4 regions of the Kitasatospora sp. NPDC088134 genome follow, and region 2 is predicted to be linked to each of the others. Evidence: riboswitches for the same ligand, from Rfam matches in the RefSeq annotation. Region 2 holds a riboswitch; each other region holds the start of a gene.

Region 1 (4,606 bases), on a different contig from region 2:
CTCGTCCAGCCGCCACAGCGGCACCGTGCCGCCGGTCCGGGCGATCGCCACCGTCAGCACCTCGGCGGTCCCGGCGTCCTCCGCGACCGCCAGCACCGCCGCCGAGTCCCGGACGATCCACTCGGCCTGCTCGACCGAGGCGGTCGGGTAGACCGGCACCACGGCGGCGCCGGCCGCCCAGGCCGCGAAGTCCAGCAGCGTCCACTCGTACCTGGTCCGGGACATCAGCACCACCCGGTCGCCGGGCCGGACGCCCACCGCGACCAGTCCGCGGGCGGCCGCCGCGACCTCCTCGGCGAACTGCCGGGCCGTCAGGTGCTGCCAGCGGCCGCCGTCCTGACGCCGGGTCACCACCACGGCGTCCGGGGCCTGTTCGGCGTTGCGGAACGGCAGGTCGGCCAGGCTCCCGTGCGCGGGCGGCGGCACCAGCGGCCCGGTGCGGGCCTCGACCACCCGGCCGCCGGACCGTAACACCTCGACCGGGGCCCGGTCGCGCAGCTGCTCGTCGCGCCCGGCACGGGCGAGGGGGTGGGCCATGGCGGACTCCCTTGGGTGGGGGTGGGATCCGCCCAGGGTAGGTACTCGCCAGTAAACTTACTAGACGGTAAGTTCCTTGACAGTTCAGGATCTTGCGCCGTAATGCGGGGCCGCTCGCTGCGGGGCTCAGCCCTCCTCGACGGGCGCGGCGGGGCCGGTGAAGCGCTCGCCCCGGTGCGGGTCGCCGGTGCCGGCCCGGGTGGCCAGGTAGTCGCGGACGATCAGCTCGACCGCGTCCTGCGGGCTGCTCGCGCCGACCCGCATCATCACCTCCAGCGCGAGGTCCGCGTCGAGGGAGATGGTCAGCTTCGCCATGGGTGCGCTCCGGGGTCGGGCCGCCGCCGGACGGGGTTCGGGCCCGGCGGGTCGTCCGGCCGAGCATAGGCCGCTGCCCCCGGAGCCGACCAGGGTCTCCGGGGGCAGCGGTGCCGTGGGGGTGTCGTGCGCGTCCGACCGGGGGTCAGACGCGGCCGGCGAAGTCCGGCGCCCAGTTGGCGATCGTCTCGGTGCGGACGCCCGAGCGCGGGTTCGCGGCCTCGACGTACTTGCCGTCGCCGAGGTAGATGGCGACGTGGTAGACGCCGGAGTTGGAGCCGTTGTTGGACCAGAACAGCAGGTCGCCGGCCTGCAGGCTGCCCAGCGAGACCCGGGTCGCGTAGTCGGCCTGGTCGGCGGCGACCCGCGGCAGGCTGATGCCGGCCTGGCGGAACGCGGCCTGGGTCAGGCCGGAGCAGTCCCAGCCGCCGTTGCCGGTGCCGCCGTAGATGTACGCCTGGCCGAGCTTGCCGAGCGCGAAGTCGATCGCCGCGGCCTTGGAGCCGGTCGCCTTGACGGCGCTGCCGGTGGACGCCTTGGTCTCCTGCGCGGCGGGCTTCGCCGCGGTGGTGCCCGGGGCGGACTTGGCGCGGTTCCAGGACGAGGACGAGGACTTGGTGGCGGGCGCCGACTGCTCGGCCGGGGCCTCGGCGACGGCGACGTTGCCGAGGGCCAGCTGCTGGCCCGGGTAGATCATGTCCGGGCCCTCGGTGAGGACGGACCGGTTCAGGTCGTACAGCGCCTGCCAGCCGCCGTCCACGTGCTCGCGCTGGGCGATGGTGGACAGCCAGTCGCCGGCCTGCACGGTGTAGCTGCCGGCCGACTGCCGGGCCTGCTGGGTCTGCTGCTGGGCCTGCGGCTTGCTCTGGGTCCGGGCCTGCTGCCAGCCGGAACCCGACTTCGGGGTCTCGGACTTCGGGGCCTGCGGCTTCACGGCGTCGCCGGCGGACTTGGTGCTGCTCGGGGCGGAGGCGTCGACCTGCGGGGCGCCGCCGCCCTTGGTCAGGCCGGCCTGGATCGAGCACACCGGCCAGGCGCCGGGGCCCTGCGAGGCGAGCACCTTCTCGGCGACGGTGATCTGCTGGTCCTTGGAGGCCAGGTCGGCGCGCGAGGCGTACGCGGTGCCGCCGAACTCGGCCCAGGTGGAGGCGGTGAACTGCAGGCCGCCGTAGAAGCCGTTGCCGGTGTTGATCGACCAGTCGCCGCTGGACTCGCACTGCGCGACCTTGTCCCAGGTGGAGACCGAGGCGGCGGAGGCGGTGTTGGCGGTCAGGCAGGGGACGGTGAGACCGATGCCGACCACGCCGGTGGTCGCGATCAGGCGGCGGGCGCGCTTGGCGCTGATGGGCAGCATGAAGAAGCGTTCCTCTCCCACGCCTGCGAGGTGAGCTGTCGGATTCGGGCCGGAGTAGCCCGGCCGCGCGCCACCCGAAGGTGCGCACGGCTTCACCCCTAGCCCCGGACCGGTCGGTTGGACCGTCCCCGGGCGACTTACCTGGTTCCCCCGCCCCTGCCGCGGTGCGTTTCGCATGAGCCGACCCACCCGGCGGCAGGACTCGGCGTTCCGGGAGGGCTGGGTCCGTGTGTCCACGAACGTGGGCAGGAGATTAAGCAGGTGGAAAGGGAATTCGCAAATGCCTGTGACGGGCGTCACGGCGCGCGGAATTCACGATCAAGGAATTTCCGCCGAACTCGCTTGCCCGTGAAGGGAGGTGGCCGGGCGTCAGGCAATTGGTGATCTTGTGCCCGTTTTGAGGGAGTATGAGAATCGGTGGGTGGATATTCGGTTTCGATGCGGTTTGCGCTCGCGGGTTCGGGTGCTTCGTCCGCTTTGCCCGGCGTGACCGGCGCGACCGGCGCGACCGGCGCCGCCGGGGCGGTCCGGCCGAGGACGTCCGAATTCCGCCCCCGCATTTCCGCGCGCCCGAATGCGCCCCGGGCGCGCCGTCGTCCGCGCCGTCGCCCGCCCGGCGCCGCCATCGCCCGGCCGCCCGGACCCGGGCGCCGAACGGGTGACTGACGGTACGTCAGGATGCTTAAGCGAAACGGAAGACGCCGCTTCCCGGTCGGTCTTCTGCCTATGCTGCGAACGAGTGGGGTTCGGAGTTCCCTGCGCCCCGGGAGGGCGGCCATCGTGGACCAGCGCGACAACGAACAGCCGGCGGCCGGCCGGCACCGGCGGCCGGTGGTCGAGCGGCGGCGGATGCTCACCTGGCTGGCGGTCGGGACGGTGACGGCGGTCGGCGGGGGAGCGGTGCTGCGGCAGTCGCTCGCCGGGGCCGACGAGACCGCGGCCGGCCCGCCCCGTCCCAGTGCCCCGCCGACGGGCCACCGGCACGGCACCGCCGCCCCGCCGCCCGCCTCCGCGAGCCCGCAGCCCTCCGAACCGCCCCCGCCGGTCGACGAGGGCGGCCGCAAGTGGTCCGACCCCAAGGGCTGGGGCGGCCGGCTCCCGGCCCCGGGCAGCGCGGTGCGGATCACCGACAAAGTGCTGCTCGACACCGACGCCCAGATCGGCTCGCTGCTGATCGAGGCCACCGGCTCGCTGGTGTTCGCCAAGGACCACTCGCTCACCCTGGCCAGCTCCGGCAACGTCGAGGTGCGCGGCACCCTGGCGCTCGCCCCAGACGACGCCCACACCCACACCCTGCGCTTCCCGGACGTCGACGAACGCCGGTTCAAGGGCGGCGGCATGACGGTCGTCGACGGCGACACCGGCCTGTGGGTCACCGGCCGCGGCTACCTGCGGCTGGACGGCGCCCCCCGCACCGCCTGGGTCCGGGCCGCCGCCGACCTGCGGGCCGGCGACGTCACGATCAAGCTGGCCGCCGCCCCCACCGGCTGGCAGCCCGGCGACGAACTCACCGTCACCCCCACCGCCGCGCCCGACCAGGACGACTTCTCCACCTCCTACGACCTGGTGACGGTCCAGCGGGTGGACGGCGCCACCGTCACGCTCACCGCCCCGCTGCAGCACGCCCACCCCCGGGTCGCGGTCGGCGGCGGCCCGGTCTTCGGTGCCGAGGTGCTCAACCTGACCCGCAACGTCCGGGTCGAGGGCACCGAGCAGGGCCGGGCGCACGTCCACCTCACCTCGAACCGGCACGCCGACGTCCGGCACACCGCGATCCGCTGGATGGGCCCGCGCGCGAACGGCAAGGACAGCTGGAACGGCAAGCCCGTCACCGAGCCGGTGCTCGGCCGCTACGGGCTGCACTTCCACATGCTGCTGGACACCTCGCGCGGCACCGTGGTCGAGGGCGTGGTGGTCCGCGACACCGGCAGCCACGCCTTCGTGCCGCACGCCGCGCACGGCATCACCTTCCGCGGCTGCATCTCCCACCAGACCTGGGAGGACGCCTACTGGTGGGACGGCCCGATCGACACCCGCACCCCGCAGGGCCCCTCGAACGACATCGTCTACGAGGGCTGCGTCGCCTCCCGCACCGTCTACGAGCCCAACCCGCGCGGCTACCGGCTGACCGGCTTCAGCCTCGGCGCGGGCACCGGCTCCTCGGCCCGGGACTGCGTGGCCGTCGGTGTCCAGGGCGCCACCGGCGCCTCCGGCTACGAGTGGCCGGAGACCAGCGAGGGCGTCTGGACCTTCGAGAACTGCCTGGCCCACAACAACCTGGAGAACGGCGTCTTCGTCTGGCTCAACGCCGAGCACCACCACACCGTCAGCCGCTTCGTGGCCTACCACAACGGCGGCTGGGGCATCGAGCACGGCGCCTACCTGAACGACTTCGACTAC
Region 2 (4,606 bases):
AGGACGCCAAGGAGGCGTACGCGCCGTACGTCACCACGGTGCGCGGCGTGAAGGTCGCCGTGCTGGCAGCCAGTCAGATCGAGGACCTGACCAACCAGAAGTGGCGGGCCGGCGACCGCAAGCCCGGCATCGCCTCCGCCCTGGACGAGGCCGCGCTGGTCCGCGCCGTCACCGCCGCCAAGGCCCAGGCCCCCGTGGTCCTCGTCTACCTGCACTGGGGCGACGAGGGCAAGGCCTGCCCGACCGCCGCCCAGACCAGGATCGCCAAGAAGGCCGCCGCCGCCGGGGCGACCGCCGTGGTCGGCACCCACGCGCACACCATGCTCGGCTCCGGCATGCTCGGGAACACCTACGTGGCGTACGGCTACGGCAACTTCCTCTGGTACGGCACCTCCGACTACACCGCCTCCGACGAGACCGGTGTCGCCACCCTCACCATCACCGGCGAGGGCAAGGTCACCGGCGAGACCTTCACCCCCGCGCACATCGACGGCCGGGGCGTGCCCGTCCCGCAGACCGGGGACGCGGCGAAGGCCGCCCTGCAACGGCGGGACGGCCTTCGGAACTGCACCGGACTGGCCGCCGTCCCCGGTGTTCCCGGTGTTCCCGGTGTTCCTGGTGTTCCCGGGTGACGGCGGTCGGTCCGCGAGGGCGTCAGCCCAGGTTCAGCACCTGGCCGGGCCGGATCAGGTCCGGGTTCTCGCCCACCACCTGCTGGTTGGTCTTGTAGAGCTCGGACCAACCGCCGTCCACCTGCTGGCTCTTGGCGATCCCGATCAGGGTGTCGCCCGGGCCCACCGTGTACGGCGCGGCGGGGGCGGGGGTGGCGCTCGGCGGGGCGGCGGCCGCCTGGGCCGGGGCTGCGGCCGCCGGGGTGGTGGTGGGTGCGGCGGCCGGGGCGGTGCTGCCCGCGGTCGGTGACGGGGCGTCGGACACGGCGTCGGACGGCGCGGCCGGGGTGGTCGGAGTGGTGCCGGGGATGAGCGGGGTGCCGCCGTTCCCGTTGCTCCCGTGGTTTCCGTTGTTCCCCTGGCCGCCCTGGGAGCCGTCGTTGCCGGTTCCGGGCGTGGTGCCGGGCGTGCCGGGCGTCGTCGGGCTCGGCGTGGCGGTCGGGTCGGTCGGCGCCACCGGGAGGCCGGGGAGGCTCGGCAGGACCGGGGTGCTCGGGTCGGCCGGGACGGTGGGGGAGACCGGCGTGGTCGGGGTGGTCGGCGCGGCCGGGGCGGTCGGCGACGGCGTGGCGGTGGGCGCGACCGGCTGAGGGTGCGTCAGCTGCAGGTAGCGCTCGTACAGGCTCTGGTGACTGGTCCAGAACCAGCCGCCGTTCTTCTCGTACCAGTACACCTGGTACACCGGGTCGTACCCCGGCAGGCCGGAGAAGACCGGCGCGCCCGCCTGGCCCGGCCGGGTGCCGTCCGCGGCCGTGTCGACGGCGGCGGCGCCCCGGGCCCCGCGCAGCGAACCCGTCTCGTCCGCCGAGTCGTTGTCGTCCACGACACCCGGCGCGGAGGCCACGTCCAGGCCCGCGCCGTCGGCGCAGGAGGACCAGGCCGACGGGCCCTCGGTGGCGAGGATGCGCTCGGCGACGGCGATCTGCTGGCTGCGGCTGGCCGCGTTCGGCAGCGCCGCGTACGAGGTGCCGCCGTAGTCGGCCCAGCGCTGGGCGTTGATCTGGAGACCGCCGTACAGGCCGTTGCCCTGGTCGGAACCCCAGTTGCCGCCGCTCTCGCAGTCGGCGACCCGGTCCCAGACCGCGCTCGGCGCGGCGTGCGCGCCGGTGGCGGCGAGCAGTGGCATGGCGATGCCGAGACCGGCCACGCCGGCCGCGGCGAGCGCGCGCTCGGCCGCCTTCTCCGCCTGGCCCTGCCGGCGGTGGCGCCCCGAACCCGTGAAGAGCATGCGAGATCCTCTCCGTACGCCTGCGAGGTGAGCTGTCGGGTTCGGACCGGGAGGGAGGTCCGGCCGCCGCGCCCCGGACGGAACCGGTGCGGACGACTTCACCCCGAGCCGCGGGGACGGCAACAAACCTGGTTCCCCCACCCCTGTCCAAGGGTTGTGGTGGTCGACCCGGCAGCACGGTGGACAGGGCTCGGCGTGTCCGCGCGCGGGGCCCGACGGTGCGGGCTGGAAGGAACCCTATTCACTCGAACGCGTCAATCACAAGCGCGTCGCGCTGACATCACGCAACCGTCACGCCCCGCCCCGGCCGGTCCGTGAACGACCTGTTGACGCTCCGTCGGCACACCACAGGCCCGCGCCGCCGCCGATCAGCAGGGGCAGCGTGTACAGCACGGCACCCATCGCCGCCAGGCCGGAGAGCGTGAGCAGTGCGTCGATCACCCCGGCCTCGTGGAGGTCGCCCGTCACGGCGACGGCCAGGGGAATCGCCCCGACCCCGGCCCCGGCCGCCAGCCCCAGGGCCACCCCGGAGCGCCACCGGCCGAGCAGGAACCCCAGCGGGAGTGCCGGGAGGGGGCCGAGCAGCAGCAAGTACGCCGACGACCCGCTGTACGTCCCCGCCAGAGCCGCCATCAGCCACGCGACCACCAGCCCCCGCCAGGGTGCTCCGCGCCACCCGCTGCTGCCGTTCCCCATCGCTGCCCCCCTGGCCGTTCCTACGGTTCGTGGGCGACAGTGTGGCATACATTTGAACGCGTTCAGTTGTTGGGGTGCGGATCTGCTCCCGCTCGAAACGGTGAACTTCCCGGACGGCGCGGTCGGGAGCGGTGCCCGGGGGAGGAGAATCGGGCGGGCGAAGAGCAGCGGAGGTGCGCCATGAGTACGGCAGCCCACGTCCCTCGGGACTACGGCGTCACTGATCCGGAGCGGGCCCTGAAGTACGCGGTCCAGCACGTCGCGGGGGACCGCGCGGAGGTCGTCGAGGGAGTCATCGCCCCCGTGGCGCGGTCCTGGGCGCACGAGAGCGCCGCCGAAGTGGTGCGTCGGCAGATCGCGCCGCGGCTGGAGGAGTTGGGGCTGGTCCCCGGTTCGGGGAACCTCGACCTGCCCGGCAGTGAGAACTGGTTCATTCCCGATCTGGCGGTGGTCCCGGCCGAGTTGGCGGTGAAGACCGAGGGGGCGCTGCTGCCGGAGCAGACCCTGTTGGTGGTCGAGGTCACCTCGCCGTCGAACGGGGAGCCGGACCGGACGGTCAAGCGGCGGCGGTACGGACAGTACGGGGCACCGGTCTACCTCCTGGTGGACCGGCAGTTGCGGGAGTGCACCGTCTTCTCCGGGCCGGGGCGGCTGGGGTACGAGGAGGTGGACGGGCCGCATCCGTTCGGACGGGGCGTGCGGCTGCCCGCGCCGTTCGACCTGGAGCTGGACACCGGCCGGTTCTGACGGGCGGGGTGGCTCAGGCGGTGTCGACCGGGGCCGGGCGGAGGAGTTCGACGGGGGCGTCGGTGCCGTCGGTGCCGTCGTCCCAGAGGCGGGCGCCGGTGGTGTCGGCGAGGTGCCAGCGGCCGTCGACCAGGGCCAGCGAGTAGGAGGGGTCCTGGGGGTCGACGTCGGTGAAGGCCGGGTCGGTGCCGCACAGGACGTCCACGGCGAGGCGTCGGGCGAGGTGTTCGGCGAGGCGCAGGTCGGGGTGCGGGCCCAGGTCGCAGGCGTGGGTGTGGACCACGAGGCCGAGCGGCCAGGCCGGGTCCGCGGTGGGCTCCAGGGTCGCCCACAGGCTCCCCGGGTCCGCCGGGACGTCGGCGCCCGGCGGCTGCACCACGAGGTGCGCGCCGGGCGGCAGCAGGTCCGCGAGGGCGGCGGTCGTCTCGGCGACGGTGAGCCCCCGGGACACGGTGAGGCTGAACACGACGGTCATCCCACCACGTGGGAGGGGTGCGGCTTCGGTAAAGCAGAGGTAATGGGGGCGGAGCTGGTGCGGCGGATGTCCTCGACGCGCTGGCAGACTCGCGGACTCGATGGTCATACGAACTGTGGGGGTTGTCGTGCGCGTGGTGAGACCGCTGGCCGTGATCGCGCTGGCCGGGACCGGGCTGTCGGGCCTGGCGGCCTGCGGGTCGGACCCGGAGCCGGCGAAGGGGGCGTCCGCTCCGGCGGCCTCGGCCCCGGCGTCCGCCGCGGTCGCCCTGCAGAGCCTGCCGGTGGAGGAGATCGTGGCCCGGACGCGGGCCGCCGGCGAGCAGTTGATGAGCACGACGTACACGGTCTCCATGCCCGGACACCCCGAGGGAGCGCTCACCGGCACCTTCGCCGGGGACAGCGTCCGGGGCTGCAGGGGTGGTTACCGCAACGAGGGCAAGGGTTCGGCGGAGATCCTCCGGACCAACGCGGAGGCGTGGTTGAAGCCCGACGCGGACCTGGTGAAGGCGGCCCCGGAGATCGCCCCCGCCGCGGCGGCCGGCAAGTGGATCCGGCTCCCGGCGGACAACTACAACAACCCCAAGAGCTTCGTCTCCTTCTGCGACCTCGGCATGGCCGTCCAGAAGCAGGTCGGCCTGAACACCGACGGCACCGTCGGTCGGAACCTCGCCAAGGCGGGCACCCGGCAGGTCGGCGGGGTCGCGGCCGTCCTCGTGACGATGACCGACGAGGACGGCACGCCGGTGACGTACGCCATCGCCACCGAGGGCAGCCCCCGGGTGCTGTC
Region 3 (4,606 bases), on a different contig from region 2:
GCGCAGTTCGGGCAGGCCGCCGCTGACGTGCTTGTACAGCGAGGGGGTGGCCACCCCGGCCCGGGCGGCGACCGCGGCCAGGGTGAGGGCGGACTGCCCCTGGGCGTCGACCAGTTCGAGGGCGTGGTCCACCACGGCGGCGGTGGAGAGTCCGGCGCGGGGCATCAGCGGGCGTCCTGGTTCGGCTCGTTCGGTGCGTCGGCCAGGTCCGCCAGGAAGGGCAGCAGGGCGTCGGCGACCGCCTGCGGGTGGCTGGCCATCGGGTAGTGGCCGGCGTTCCCGATCATCACCTTGCGGCCGCGCAGCGCGGTGGCCTGCCGGTCCGCGATCAGCTCGGGCTTCGGGAAGTCGGGGTCCTTGTCGCCCATCAGCACCAGCGCCGGGACGTCCACCGCCGCGCACCAGCCGACCGGCGCCGAGTCGCCGCCCAGGTAACCGCGCAGGGCGGCCTTCCGGGCGGGCTCGCGGAGCATCGCGGACAGCTCGGCCCGGTAGGCGTCGAAGTCGGCCGGGCGCTCGGTCGGGTAGTAGAACTTCTGCAGCGCGCCCCACAGGCCGGGGAAGGTCGCCACCAGCGGGCCGACCAGGCCGAACAGGGCCTTCTGGAAGCCGTTCAGCGGCAGGTTCTCGATGAAGGCGTCGATCAGCACCACACCGCCGGTCCGCTCGGGGGCCAGCTCGGCGGCCCGGACCACGGTGGCGCCGGTGTAGGAGTTGCCGACCAGCACCGCGCCGCGCAGGTCGAGGTGGGCGAGCAGGGCGACCAGGTCCTCGGCGATCGCGGCGGGGGAGTAGTCGTCGAACCCGGTCGAGGACTCGCCGAGGCCGCGCAGGTCCATGGTGACCACCCGGTGGCCCGCGGCGGTCAGCAGCGGGGCGAGGTGCCGGTACGCGGAGCGCTTGTCGAGCATGCCGGGCAGCAGCACCACCGGGACGCCGGCGCCGGGGGCGTCGTCGTAGGCGATCCGGCCGCCGGTGACGTCGAGGTACCGGGTGGTGGTGCCGAGGGTGCTGTTCATCGCGGGCCTCCTGGGCGGGCGTCCGGCGCTCCGGGCCCTGGCGGTCCGGCTGCTTCCGATAGCTATAAAGCTAAGGCTAATAGCCTTAGCCGTCAACCCCTCGGCCTCGCTCTCCGGCTGTCCCGCCGAGGCGGCCCTCGGGGCTGCCCATGGGCGCCGGTGCCCGCCGACGCCCCGTCGGACCCCGTCAGACCCCGTCGACCTTGAACGGGTCGTGCTCGGCGAGCAGCTTCTCCAGGCGGGCCTGGTCGACCCGGCTGGTGATCGCGCCCTCGTCCTGGCGGTCCCGGATCACCTTGGCCAGCGTGAACGCGGAGGTGATCAGGTAGATCATTCCGACGGCCAGGAAGGCCCGCATCCAGGCGCTGACCGGCAGGTAGGCGATCCCGAGGGCGAGGGCGACGGTGGCCAGCGAGAAGGAGGCGACGGACTGCAGGTAGTAGGCGGCGGTGGTGCGCTGCGGCACGGGTGCGGTCATGGCCCCAGGGTCCCGCCGGAGGTGGCGGCCGGTCGTGAGTACGGATACTCAACGGGCCCGTCACGATCCGTCATGGGCCGCCGTGGGTCACCTGGCGAACCATCACAAATCACCCATAGGGCGTCAGGAAACTTTCATCGCCTCCCGGGAGGAGCTTGGAATCATGGGGTCCATAGGATTAACGTTTGATAACGCAGCGCGGTCGGCAACGCCGTATCCAAGCGGCACCGTGCGCCACGCCTAATCCCACGGGTCTGCCTCCGGGCGGCCCGGGAGCCGGGGAACCACTTTCCACCGGGGTGAATCGGAACGGCCCCAGGGCCCGACCGTAGGAGACCTTCCACCTCCGAACCCGTCAGCTAACCCGGTCGGCGGCAGGGAAGGAAGGAGCACGCCTCCGTGGCGTCGACGTACCCCCAGAGCACCGGCACCCAGGTGCTCGACCACCCGACCGGCAACGAGGGCGCCCGGCACCGGCTGCCCCGCCAGTCCTCCCGCTCCAGCGCACCCCTGCTCGGCGTCACCGCGGTGACCGCCGCGTTCGGAGCCACCGCCTTCGCCCAGGCCCCGGCCGCCGCTCCCGCCATCGTCAGCCCCGACGAGGCCTCGGACGGACTGCTCGCCGCCGACCCCGGGCTCGCCCTCGCCGCCCGCATCCAGCAGCAGGCCGACGGCCAGCGCACCGCCGCCGACGAGTCCGCCCGGATCGCCGCCGCCAAGGACGCCGAGGCGAAGCGCGCCGCGCAGCAGGCCGAGGCCAAGCTCGCCTCGCACACCCTGCCGGTCGCCGACTACACCCTGAGCGCCGAGTTCGGCCAGGCCGGCGTGCACTGGTCGCGCCTGCACACCGGCCTCGACTTCGCCGCCCGCACCGGCACCCCCGTGGTCGCCATCGGCGCCGGCACCATCACCTCGGCCGGCTGGTCCGGCTCCTACGGCTACCGGATCATCCAGACCCTGCCCGACGGCACCGAGATCTGGTACTGCCACCTCTACCGGATCAGCGTCGCCACCGGGAGGGTCACCCCCGGCACCGTCCTCGGCTCCGTCGGCGCCACCGGCAACGTCACCGGCCCGCACCTCCACCTCGAGGTCCGCCCCGGCGGCGGCGCGCCGATCGACCCGCTGCCCTGGCTGCAGAAGCTCGGCCTCCAGCCGTAACCCCCGCCCCACCGACGGCCGGGAGACGCCCAGGGCGGCCCCCGGCCGTCGCCGCGCCCGGCGGACGGCGGGAACGGCGACGGGGGAGCGACGGCCCCGAGGAAGCTCCGGCCCCGGCCCGCGTCGGCGTTGGCCTGTTGGCTCCGGCGTGCTGGCCCGGCCTGTTGGCTCCGGCGTGCTGGCCCGGCCTGTCGGCCCCGGTTGGCCAGTTTCAGCCCGTCGACCCCGACCTACCAGTTTCGACCCGTCTGCCCCGCCCTGTTGGCTTCGGCTTGTCAGCTTCCCCGGCCCGCGCCGGCCTCGGCCGGTCGGCTCCCGCGCGTCAGTTCCCGGCCGTTAGTTCCGACCCATCTACCCCGACCCGTCAGTCCTGGCCCGCGCCAGCTTCCGCCCGTTAGCTCCCGGCCGTCCGCCCCGGCCCGTCAGTCCTGGCCCGTGCCAGCTCCCGGCCGTCCGCCCCGGCCCGGTGATTCAGGCCCGGCGGTTCCGGCCGCCCCTGCGGCGGCCGAACGCGGCCAGGCCGAACAGCAGGCCGCCGGTCAGGAAGAACGGCTCGTAGAGGAAGGTGGCGAAGCGGGCCATCGCGTCCAGGCTGTCCACCGAGCGGTGGCCGATCGCCAGGGCGGCCCAGTCCGGTATCGACGGCAGGGCGTGGAACACCAGCAGGGCGGCGGTGGCCCGGGCCGCGATGAGCAGCCACCGGGCCGGTATTCGGCCCGTCGGCGGCCGGAGCAGCGCCAGCGCCAGCGCGGCGGCCACCGCGCACATCGGCACCGCCGCGATGTCGATCACCAGCAGCGGGGTGTTGTCCAGCACCGACAGTTCGTCGGGCAGGCCGATCCGGCCGCCCAGCAGCCAGTACAGGTGCACCAGGGAGAACAGCGCCGACCAGGCTGCGGCGGCCAGGGCGGCGACCCGGCGGACCGGAGCGGTCAGGGGGAGCGGGGAGAGCGGGGCGGCCGGGTGCGCGCCCGGAGCGGTCGTCGTGTCCATGGCTCAAGAGTGCCCCCGCCCCCGGCCCCCACGGATCGTCCGTAAGGCCACGGTTGATGGTCCGTCAGGTCGATCCGTAGGTCGTCCGACCGGCCGACCCGCCCCCGACCCCACCCCGACCCGGCCCTACCCCGCCGGGGGTACATCCGACCGGAACCGCCACCCGCCCGAGCGGCCTCCCACCGGAACCGCCGCCCACCCGAGCAGCCTCCTGCCGGAACCGCCGCCCCCGGGGTCAGTACTCCTCCGGCGCCAGGTCCGGGAACTCCTCCAGCAGCAGCCGGGCCAGCCCGGGCACCGTCCACTCCCCGCACAGGTCGATCGCCGCCTGCGCCACCGCCTCCTCGAACTGCTCGAACTCACCGGCCAGTTCGGTCGGCATCGGCAGGCCGCGGGCGTTCAGCTCGGCCAGGTTCCGGTACGAGCGCGTCATCAGGCCCTGCTCCAGCAGCCGCCGCGCCCCGTCGGTGGAGACCCCGACCAGCAGCGGCCGGCCGGGCTGGTCCCAGTTGCCGTCCCCGTCCAGGTCGGGGGCCCGGTCGAAGGCCGCGTGCCGCTCCTCCTCCGGCAGTTCCCGGAACGCCGCCAGCCAGTCGCGGACCGCCGCGAGGTCGTCCGTCGGCACCCCGTCCGCGCGCAGCAGCAGCGCGTACAGCCGGGGCCAGGTCACCAGGTCGGCCCGGCGCAGCAGCGACACCAGCACCTCGCCCTGCCACTCCGCCTCCGCGAGCAGCTTCTCCCGGCGCTTCGCGTTCAGCCGCCGCGCCGCCCGCTGATGCTCGATCAGCAGCCGTACCGCGGCCGCGTACTGGGCCGGGTCACCGTCCGGCTGGACGTACAGGTGCAGCTGCTCGTACAGCAGGTGCTCCAGCACCGGCGAGGACAGCTCGGGGAAGCCCTCGTGCAGCCGGGCCCCGCCCAGCTCCAGCAGGGTCAGGACGGTCCGCACCGCCGG
Region 4 (4,606 bases), on a different contig from region 2:
CCCCCGCCCGGCGGCCGAAACCCGCCGCCGCGGCCCGGCCCGCTGCACTCCGTGCCACCCGGCCCGTCGACGCGCGGACCGCCGGTGGATAAGGTCGGTCCCCATGGCCGGCAGCGCGCGCCCCAGTGCGACGGGCCGGGACCGCAGGACGTCCCGCGAACCCGTGACGGCCCGGCTGCGCGCGGCGCTGTCCCGGGCCCGACGCAGGCTGCGCCGCACCGGGGTCGACTACTTCCGCGGCGACGGCGCCGACTGGTGGGCGTTCGCCGCCCTCGCCCTCGCCGTCCCGCTGCTGGTCCTGCTCAACATCCTCGCCCCCGACTGGGCCCCGCCGACCGCGCTGGTGCTGCCGGTGCTGGCCGGCGCCCTGCTGCTGCGCCCCGGCACCCTGGTCCTGCTGTACGCCGTCGCCGCGGCCGGCCTGGTCACCGAGTCCCTGGTGCACACCGGCGAGCGGCTGGCCTCCGCCACCCCCGACGCCTACGGCCCCGGCGTCACCCCCGGCGCCGCCCTGGTGGTCGGCGCCGTCGGCGTGGCCGGCCTGCTGGTCGCCCAGTTCCGCCGCCGGGTCGGCGTGCCCTGGCGCGGCGGCTCCACCATGCTCTTCGACCTGCGCGAGCGCATCCGGGTCCAGGGCCGGATGCCCCACCTGCCCGACGGCTGGCACACCGACACCGCGCTCCGCCCGGCCGGCGGCCAGTCCTTCTCCGGCGACTTCATGGTCGCCGCCCGGACCGGCCCCGGCGGCCGGATGCTGGAGGCCGTCCTCGCCGACGTCTCCGGCAAGGGCATGGACGCGGGCAGCCGCGCCCTGCTGCTCTCCGGCGCCTTCGGCGGGCTGCTCGGCTCGCTGCCCGCCCACGACTTCCTGCCCGCCGCCAACGGCTACCTGCTGCGCCAGGACTGGGCCGAGGGCTTCGCCACCGCCGCCCACCTGGTGCTCGACCTGGACACCGGCGAGTACGAACTCCTCTCGGCCGGCCACCTCCCCGGCATGCACCGCCTCGCCGGGGCCGGCCACTGGGAGGTCAAGGAGGCCGAGGGCCCGCTGCTCGGGGTCTACGACGGCGCCAAGTTCGAAGGGGTGCGCGGCACCCTGGGCCCCGGCGACCTGCTGATGCTCTGCACCGACGGCATGGTCGAGATCCCCGGCCGGGACCTCGGCGAGGGCATGGACCGGCTGATGGGCGAGGCCGACCGGCTGGTCGCCACCGCCCCGCTGGCCGGCCGCTCCGGCGCCGCGGTCCGGCTGATCGACACCGTCGCCAAGCACGTCAACGACGACCGGGCGGTCCTGCTGGTCTGGCGCGGCTGAGGGCAGGCCCGGGACACTGCGGCCGACCTTCCGGATTGCGGAGGGCCGGTGAGCGCGGGGTGTCCACGGAGTGTCAAACCCGGACGTTGATCTTCGGCCAATTCCCGGGCGCCGACCGGGCGGTGGACGACCCCCGGATCTGCCTGCCGATATGCCCGCAGGCCCGCGCCGGGGCCCGCCCCGCCGACGCTCCGTCAGAACGCGTCCGCTATCGTCACGGTCGGCGAAAATCAGTCCCACCACCCCGGTTCGCACCCCGGGCGACGGGGCAAGTCCTTTACGCAGTAGGCACGAACGACCACACTGAGTCCGGATGGAGTGGTGGGGACACGGGGGGCAGGGGCCGGTTTCCGCCTGGAACCGCCGTCGGTTCCGCCCGAAGGTTCCGACCCGAACCCCCGCCACGAATCGAGGAAGTGAGTCCCGGTGGCCTTCTCCGTCTCCGCGCTTGTCCTGTTCGGCGTCATCGTCGCCATCTTCATCCGCAACAAGCAGCTGAAGACCGGGCACGCCATCATGGCCGCCCTGTTCGGCTTCATGCTCAGCCAGTCGACCATGGCCGGGCCGATCCAGCAGTTCCTCTCCTCGGTCTCCAAGGCGATCGCCAGCATCGCGGGCTGACGCACCGTCGGCTCCCCGAGCGCGACCTCACGCAGGACCTCACGACGGCCGGGACGGACCCCGGGCCGTCCATTCGGCCTGCCCGCGGGTGACCAGGGTCACCCGCACCCTCACGCCAGGTGAGCGCCCGACCGCGCGCGGTGGCCGATGTCGCCCGCTGTGCCCGGTTCGTAGGCGACCCGTCATGATCCCGTGCGCGCAGCGCGGCCGCCCGGCCGACGGAGCGTGACCTGGCGGACCGTCAGCCCCTTCCCGATCTTGGGAACGGGGCTTTTCGGCGCTTGCCAGCTCTCCGACCTGTGGGTTTTGCTTCCACCGCAGCCCGGCCACTGACCGGGCAGGCCACCGAGCGGAACGCCTAGTCCTGCCGTCGCCCGGTGCCGACCAGATCACCACGCCACGGCAGGAGCGGGGGAACCACAGGTAGTACGCCGGGCCCGGGAACACCGGGAACGGCTCGGGGTGAAGCCGCGGAGACGCGGCCGGGCAACTCTCGCCCGAACCCGACAGCTCACCTCGCAGGCGTCGGAGAGGAACTGCTTCATGTCCGCTCAGGGCAAGCACCGCAAGCCGCGTCTGACCGCCATCGCCCGCATCGTCATCGCCACCGGTGTCGTCGGTGCCGCGATCGGCCTCCCGGTCTCCGCCGCCTCCGCGCACGGCACCGCCGACCACCACGACGGCGGCCGCCAGTGGGCGCACGTCTCGGTCGACGCCACCCCCGTCGCCGACACCGCCGACAGCGCCCCCGCCGCCGAGCAGGCCGCCGCCCCGGCCGCCGCCTCGCACACCTACAAGGTCGTCTCCGGCGACACCCTCTCCCGGATCGCCGACGCGCAGGACGTCGACGGCGGCTGGCAGAAGCTCTACCAGGACAACCGCTCGGTCATCGGCGGCAACCCGGACCTGATCCGCCCCGGCCAGCAGCTGACCGTCAACGGCCAGGCCCCGGCGGCCGCCCCGGCCCCCGCCAAGGCCGCCCCGGCCCCCGCCAAGGCCGCCGCGCCGGCGCAGCCCTCCGCGTCCTCCGCCGACACGGCCGCCGCCAAGACCGCGGCCGCGCCGAAGACCACGACGAAGAGCGTCACCGCCAAGGCCCAGACCCAGGTCCAGGCCCAGGTCCAGACGCAGACCAAGACCCAGCAGACGGCCCCGGCCGCGAGCACCGCCAAGGGCTACGTCGCCCCGGCCCCGGGCAGCGTCACCACCGGCTACAAGGTGGCCGGCTCCAACTGGTCCAGCGGCTACCACACCGGCATCGACTTCCCGGTCTCCACCGGCACCAGCCTGAAGGCGATCGCCGCCGGCACCGTGGTCTCGGCCGGCAACGGCGGCGCCTACGGCAACCAGGTCGTCATCAAGCTCGCCGACGGCAAGTACGCCCAGTACGCCCACCTCTCCTCGATCTCCGTCTCGGCCGGCCAGTCCGTGACGGCGGGCCAGCAGATCGGCCTCTCCGGCGCCACCGGCAACGTCACCGGCCCGCACCTGCACTTCGAGATCCGCACCACCCCGGACTACGGCTCCGACATCGACCCCGTCGCCTACCTGGCGGCCCACGGCGTCAACGTCTGACCCCGGACCCCACCCCCCGAGGGCCCCGCGCACACCCCCGTGCCCGGGGCCTTCGGGCCGTCCGCACGGGCGCTTGGTAGCTTCGTGCGATGGTCGGTCAAATCATCACTCTGGTGGGTGTTCTCGTCGGTGCGCTCACCTCGTACGCGGCGACCTCCGCGGCGGAACGGGCCAAGCACCGCCGGGCGATGGCGACCCGGTGGGACGAGCGCAAGCTGCACGCCTGCGTCGAGTACGCCGCGACGGTGAAGGAGGCACACCGTGCCGCCAAGGCAGTCGTCCTCGGGGCGGCGGTGGACCCCGCCGAACTGCTGGCCGCGATGGAGGCGGCGGAGAGCCGGCGCTCCATCGGCTTCGAGGTACTTGCCCTGCTGGCCGGGCCGGCGGCGGTCGGGGCGGCGGAAGTCGTCAACCTCGCGTTGTGGCGGGGGCTTCGCGCTGCTCGGGCGGGTGTCGAGAACGAGGAGGACGAGGAGTGGGCGGATGCCGCCCGGGAGCTGGTCGCCGGGCTCGGGGCGTTCCACCGGGCGGCGCGGGCGGACCTGGGCATAGCGGGGTAGCCGTGCGCCGATCCGTCGGGTGGGAACGGCGACGGCCCCGACTGCCGGGGCAGTGCGGGGCCGTTGCGGGGATGGAGCGGGTGACGAGAATCGAACTCGCGTGACCAGTTTGGAAGACTGGGGCTCTACCATTGAGCTACACCCGCACAGGCGTACCCGCACCGCGTCGCGGTGTGCGGGGACCGGACAAGCGTACCTGGTCGGGTCGGTGGAATGCACACCCGTTGCGGGGCTGTCGGCTCGCGGATATCGCCCCGGGCGGGGGCGGCCCGACGTGTACTCTTCTGCTCGGCACCACGGGGTGTGGCGCAGGTTGGTAGCGCGTCCGCTTTGGGAGCGGAAGGCCGTCGGTTCGAATCCGGTCACCCCGACCGTGTGCGGCAGGGTCTCGCCGGCGGCGGGGCCCTGTTGTCGTTGCGGACGGCTCCGACGCGTCCGACCTGCGGCCGACGTGCACCCGGTGCCGGGCACAGCCGCTTTCGTGGTACCGGTAGGATGGATCGCTGGCGGTAGTACGGACAGCGTTTCAGCCCCA

The links. A riboswitch is a leader RNA that binds a small molecule or an ion and turns the genes downstream of it on or off. The one in region 2 is predicted to bind cyclic di-AMP.
Region 1: it holds a riboswitch for cyclic di-AMP, as region 2 does, so the genes downstream of both, ACIOHG_RS29920 (transglycosylase family protein) here and ACIOHG_RS10885 (transglycosylase family protein) in region 2, are expected to answer to the same signal.
Region 3: it holds a riboswitch for cyclic di-AMP, as region 2 does, so the genes downstream of both, ACIOHG_RS31965 (M23 family metallopeptidase) here and ACIOHG_RS10885 (transglycosylase family protein) in region 2, are expected to answer to the same signal.
Region 4: it holds a riboswitch for cyclic di-AMP, as region 2 does, so the genes downstream of both, ACIOHG_RS35430 (peptidoglycan DD-metalloendopeptidase family protein) here and ACIOHG_RS10885 (transglycosylase family protein) in region 2, are expected to answer to the same signal.

What each region holds. Positions count from the first base shown of each region.
Region 1 is NZ_JBIUTD010000025.1:99,377-103,982, forward strand. Features, by position in the region: gene ACIOHG_RS29910 (AMP-dependent synthetase/ligase) at 1-537, opposite strand, end outside; gene ACIOHG_RS29915 (hypothetical protein) at 664-852, opposite strand; gene ACIOHG_RS29920 (transglycosylase family protein) at 998-2,227, opposite strand; cyclic di-AMP (ydaO/yuaA leader) riboswitch at 2,212-2,385, opposite strand; gene ACIOHG_RS29925 (hypothetical protein) at 2,987-4,606, shown strand, end outside.
Region 2 is NZ_JBIUTD010000005.1:185,813-190,418, reverse strand. Features, by position in the region: gene ACIOHG_RS10890 (CapA family protein) at 1-632, shown strand, start outside; gene ACIOHG_RS10885 (transglycosylase family protein) at 655-1,899, opposite strand; cyclic di-AMP (ydaO/yuaA leader) riboswitch at 1,903-2,071, opposite strand; gene ACIOHG_RS10880 (hypothetical protein) at 2,191-2,595, opposite strand; gene ACIOHG_RS10875 (Uma2 family endonuclease) at 2,776-3,342, shown strand; gene ACIOHG_RS10870 (hypothetical protein) at 3,356-3,817, opposite strand; gene ACIOHG_RS10865 (hypothetical protein) at 3,945-4,606, shown strand, end outside.
Region 3 is NZ_JBIUTD010000029.1:78,684-83,289, forward strand. Features, by position in the region: gene ACIOHG_RS31950 (TetR-like C-terminal domain-containing protein) at 1-165, opposite strand, end outside; gene ACIOHG_RS31955 (alpha/beta fold hydrolase) at 165-1,019, opposite strand; gene ACIOHG_RS31960 (YiaA/YiaB family inner membrane protein) at 1,207-1,497, opposite strand; cyclic di-AMP (ydaO/yuaA leader) riboswitch at 1,725-1,886, shown strand; gene ACIOHG_RS31965 (M23 family metallopeptidase) at 1,897-2,658, shown strand; gene ACIOHG_RS31970 (DUF3995 domain-containing protein) at 3,130-3,651, opposite strand; gene ACIOHG_RS31975 (hypothetical protein) at 3,887-4,606, opposite strand, start outside.
Region 4 is NZ_JBIUTD010000039.1:4,713-9,318, reverse strand. Features, by position in the region: gene ACIOHG_RS35440 (PP2C family protein-serine/threonine phosphatase) at 104-1,315, shown strand; gene ACIOHG_RS35435 (hypothetical protein) at 1,742-1,936, shown strand; cyclic di-AMP (ydaO/yuaA leader) riboswitch at 2,322-2,474, shown strand; gene ACIOHG_RS35430 (peptidoglycan DD-metalloendopeptidase family protein) at 2,480-3,511, shown strand; gene ACIOHG_RS35425 (hypothetical protein) at 3,625-4,071, shown strand; tRNA gene ACIOHG_RS35420 (tRNA-Gly) at 4,144-4,217, opposite strand; tRNA gene ACIOHG_RS35415 (tRNA-Pro) at 4,369-4,442, shown strand.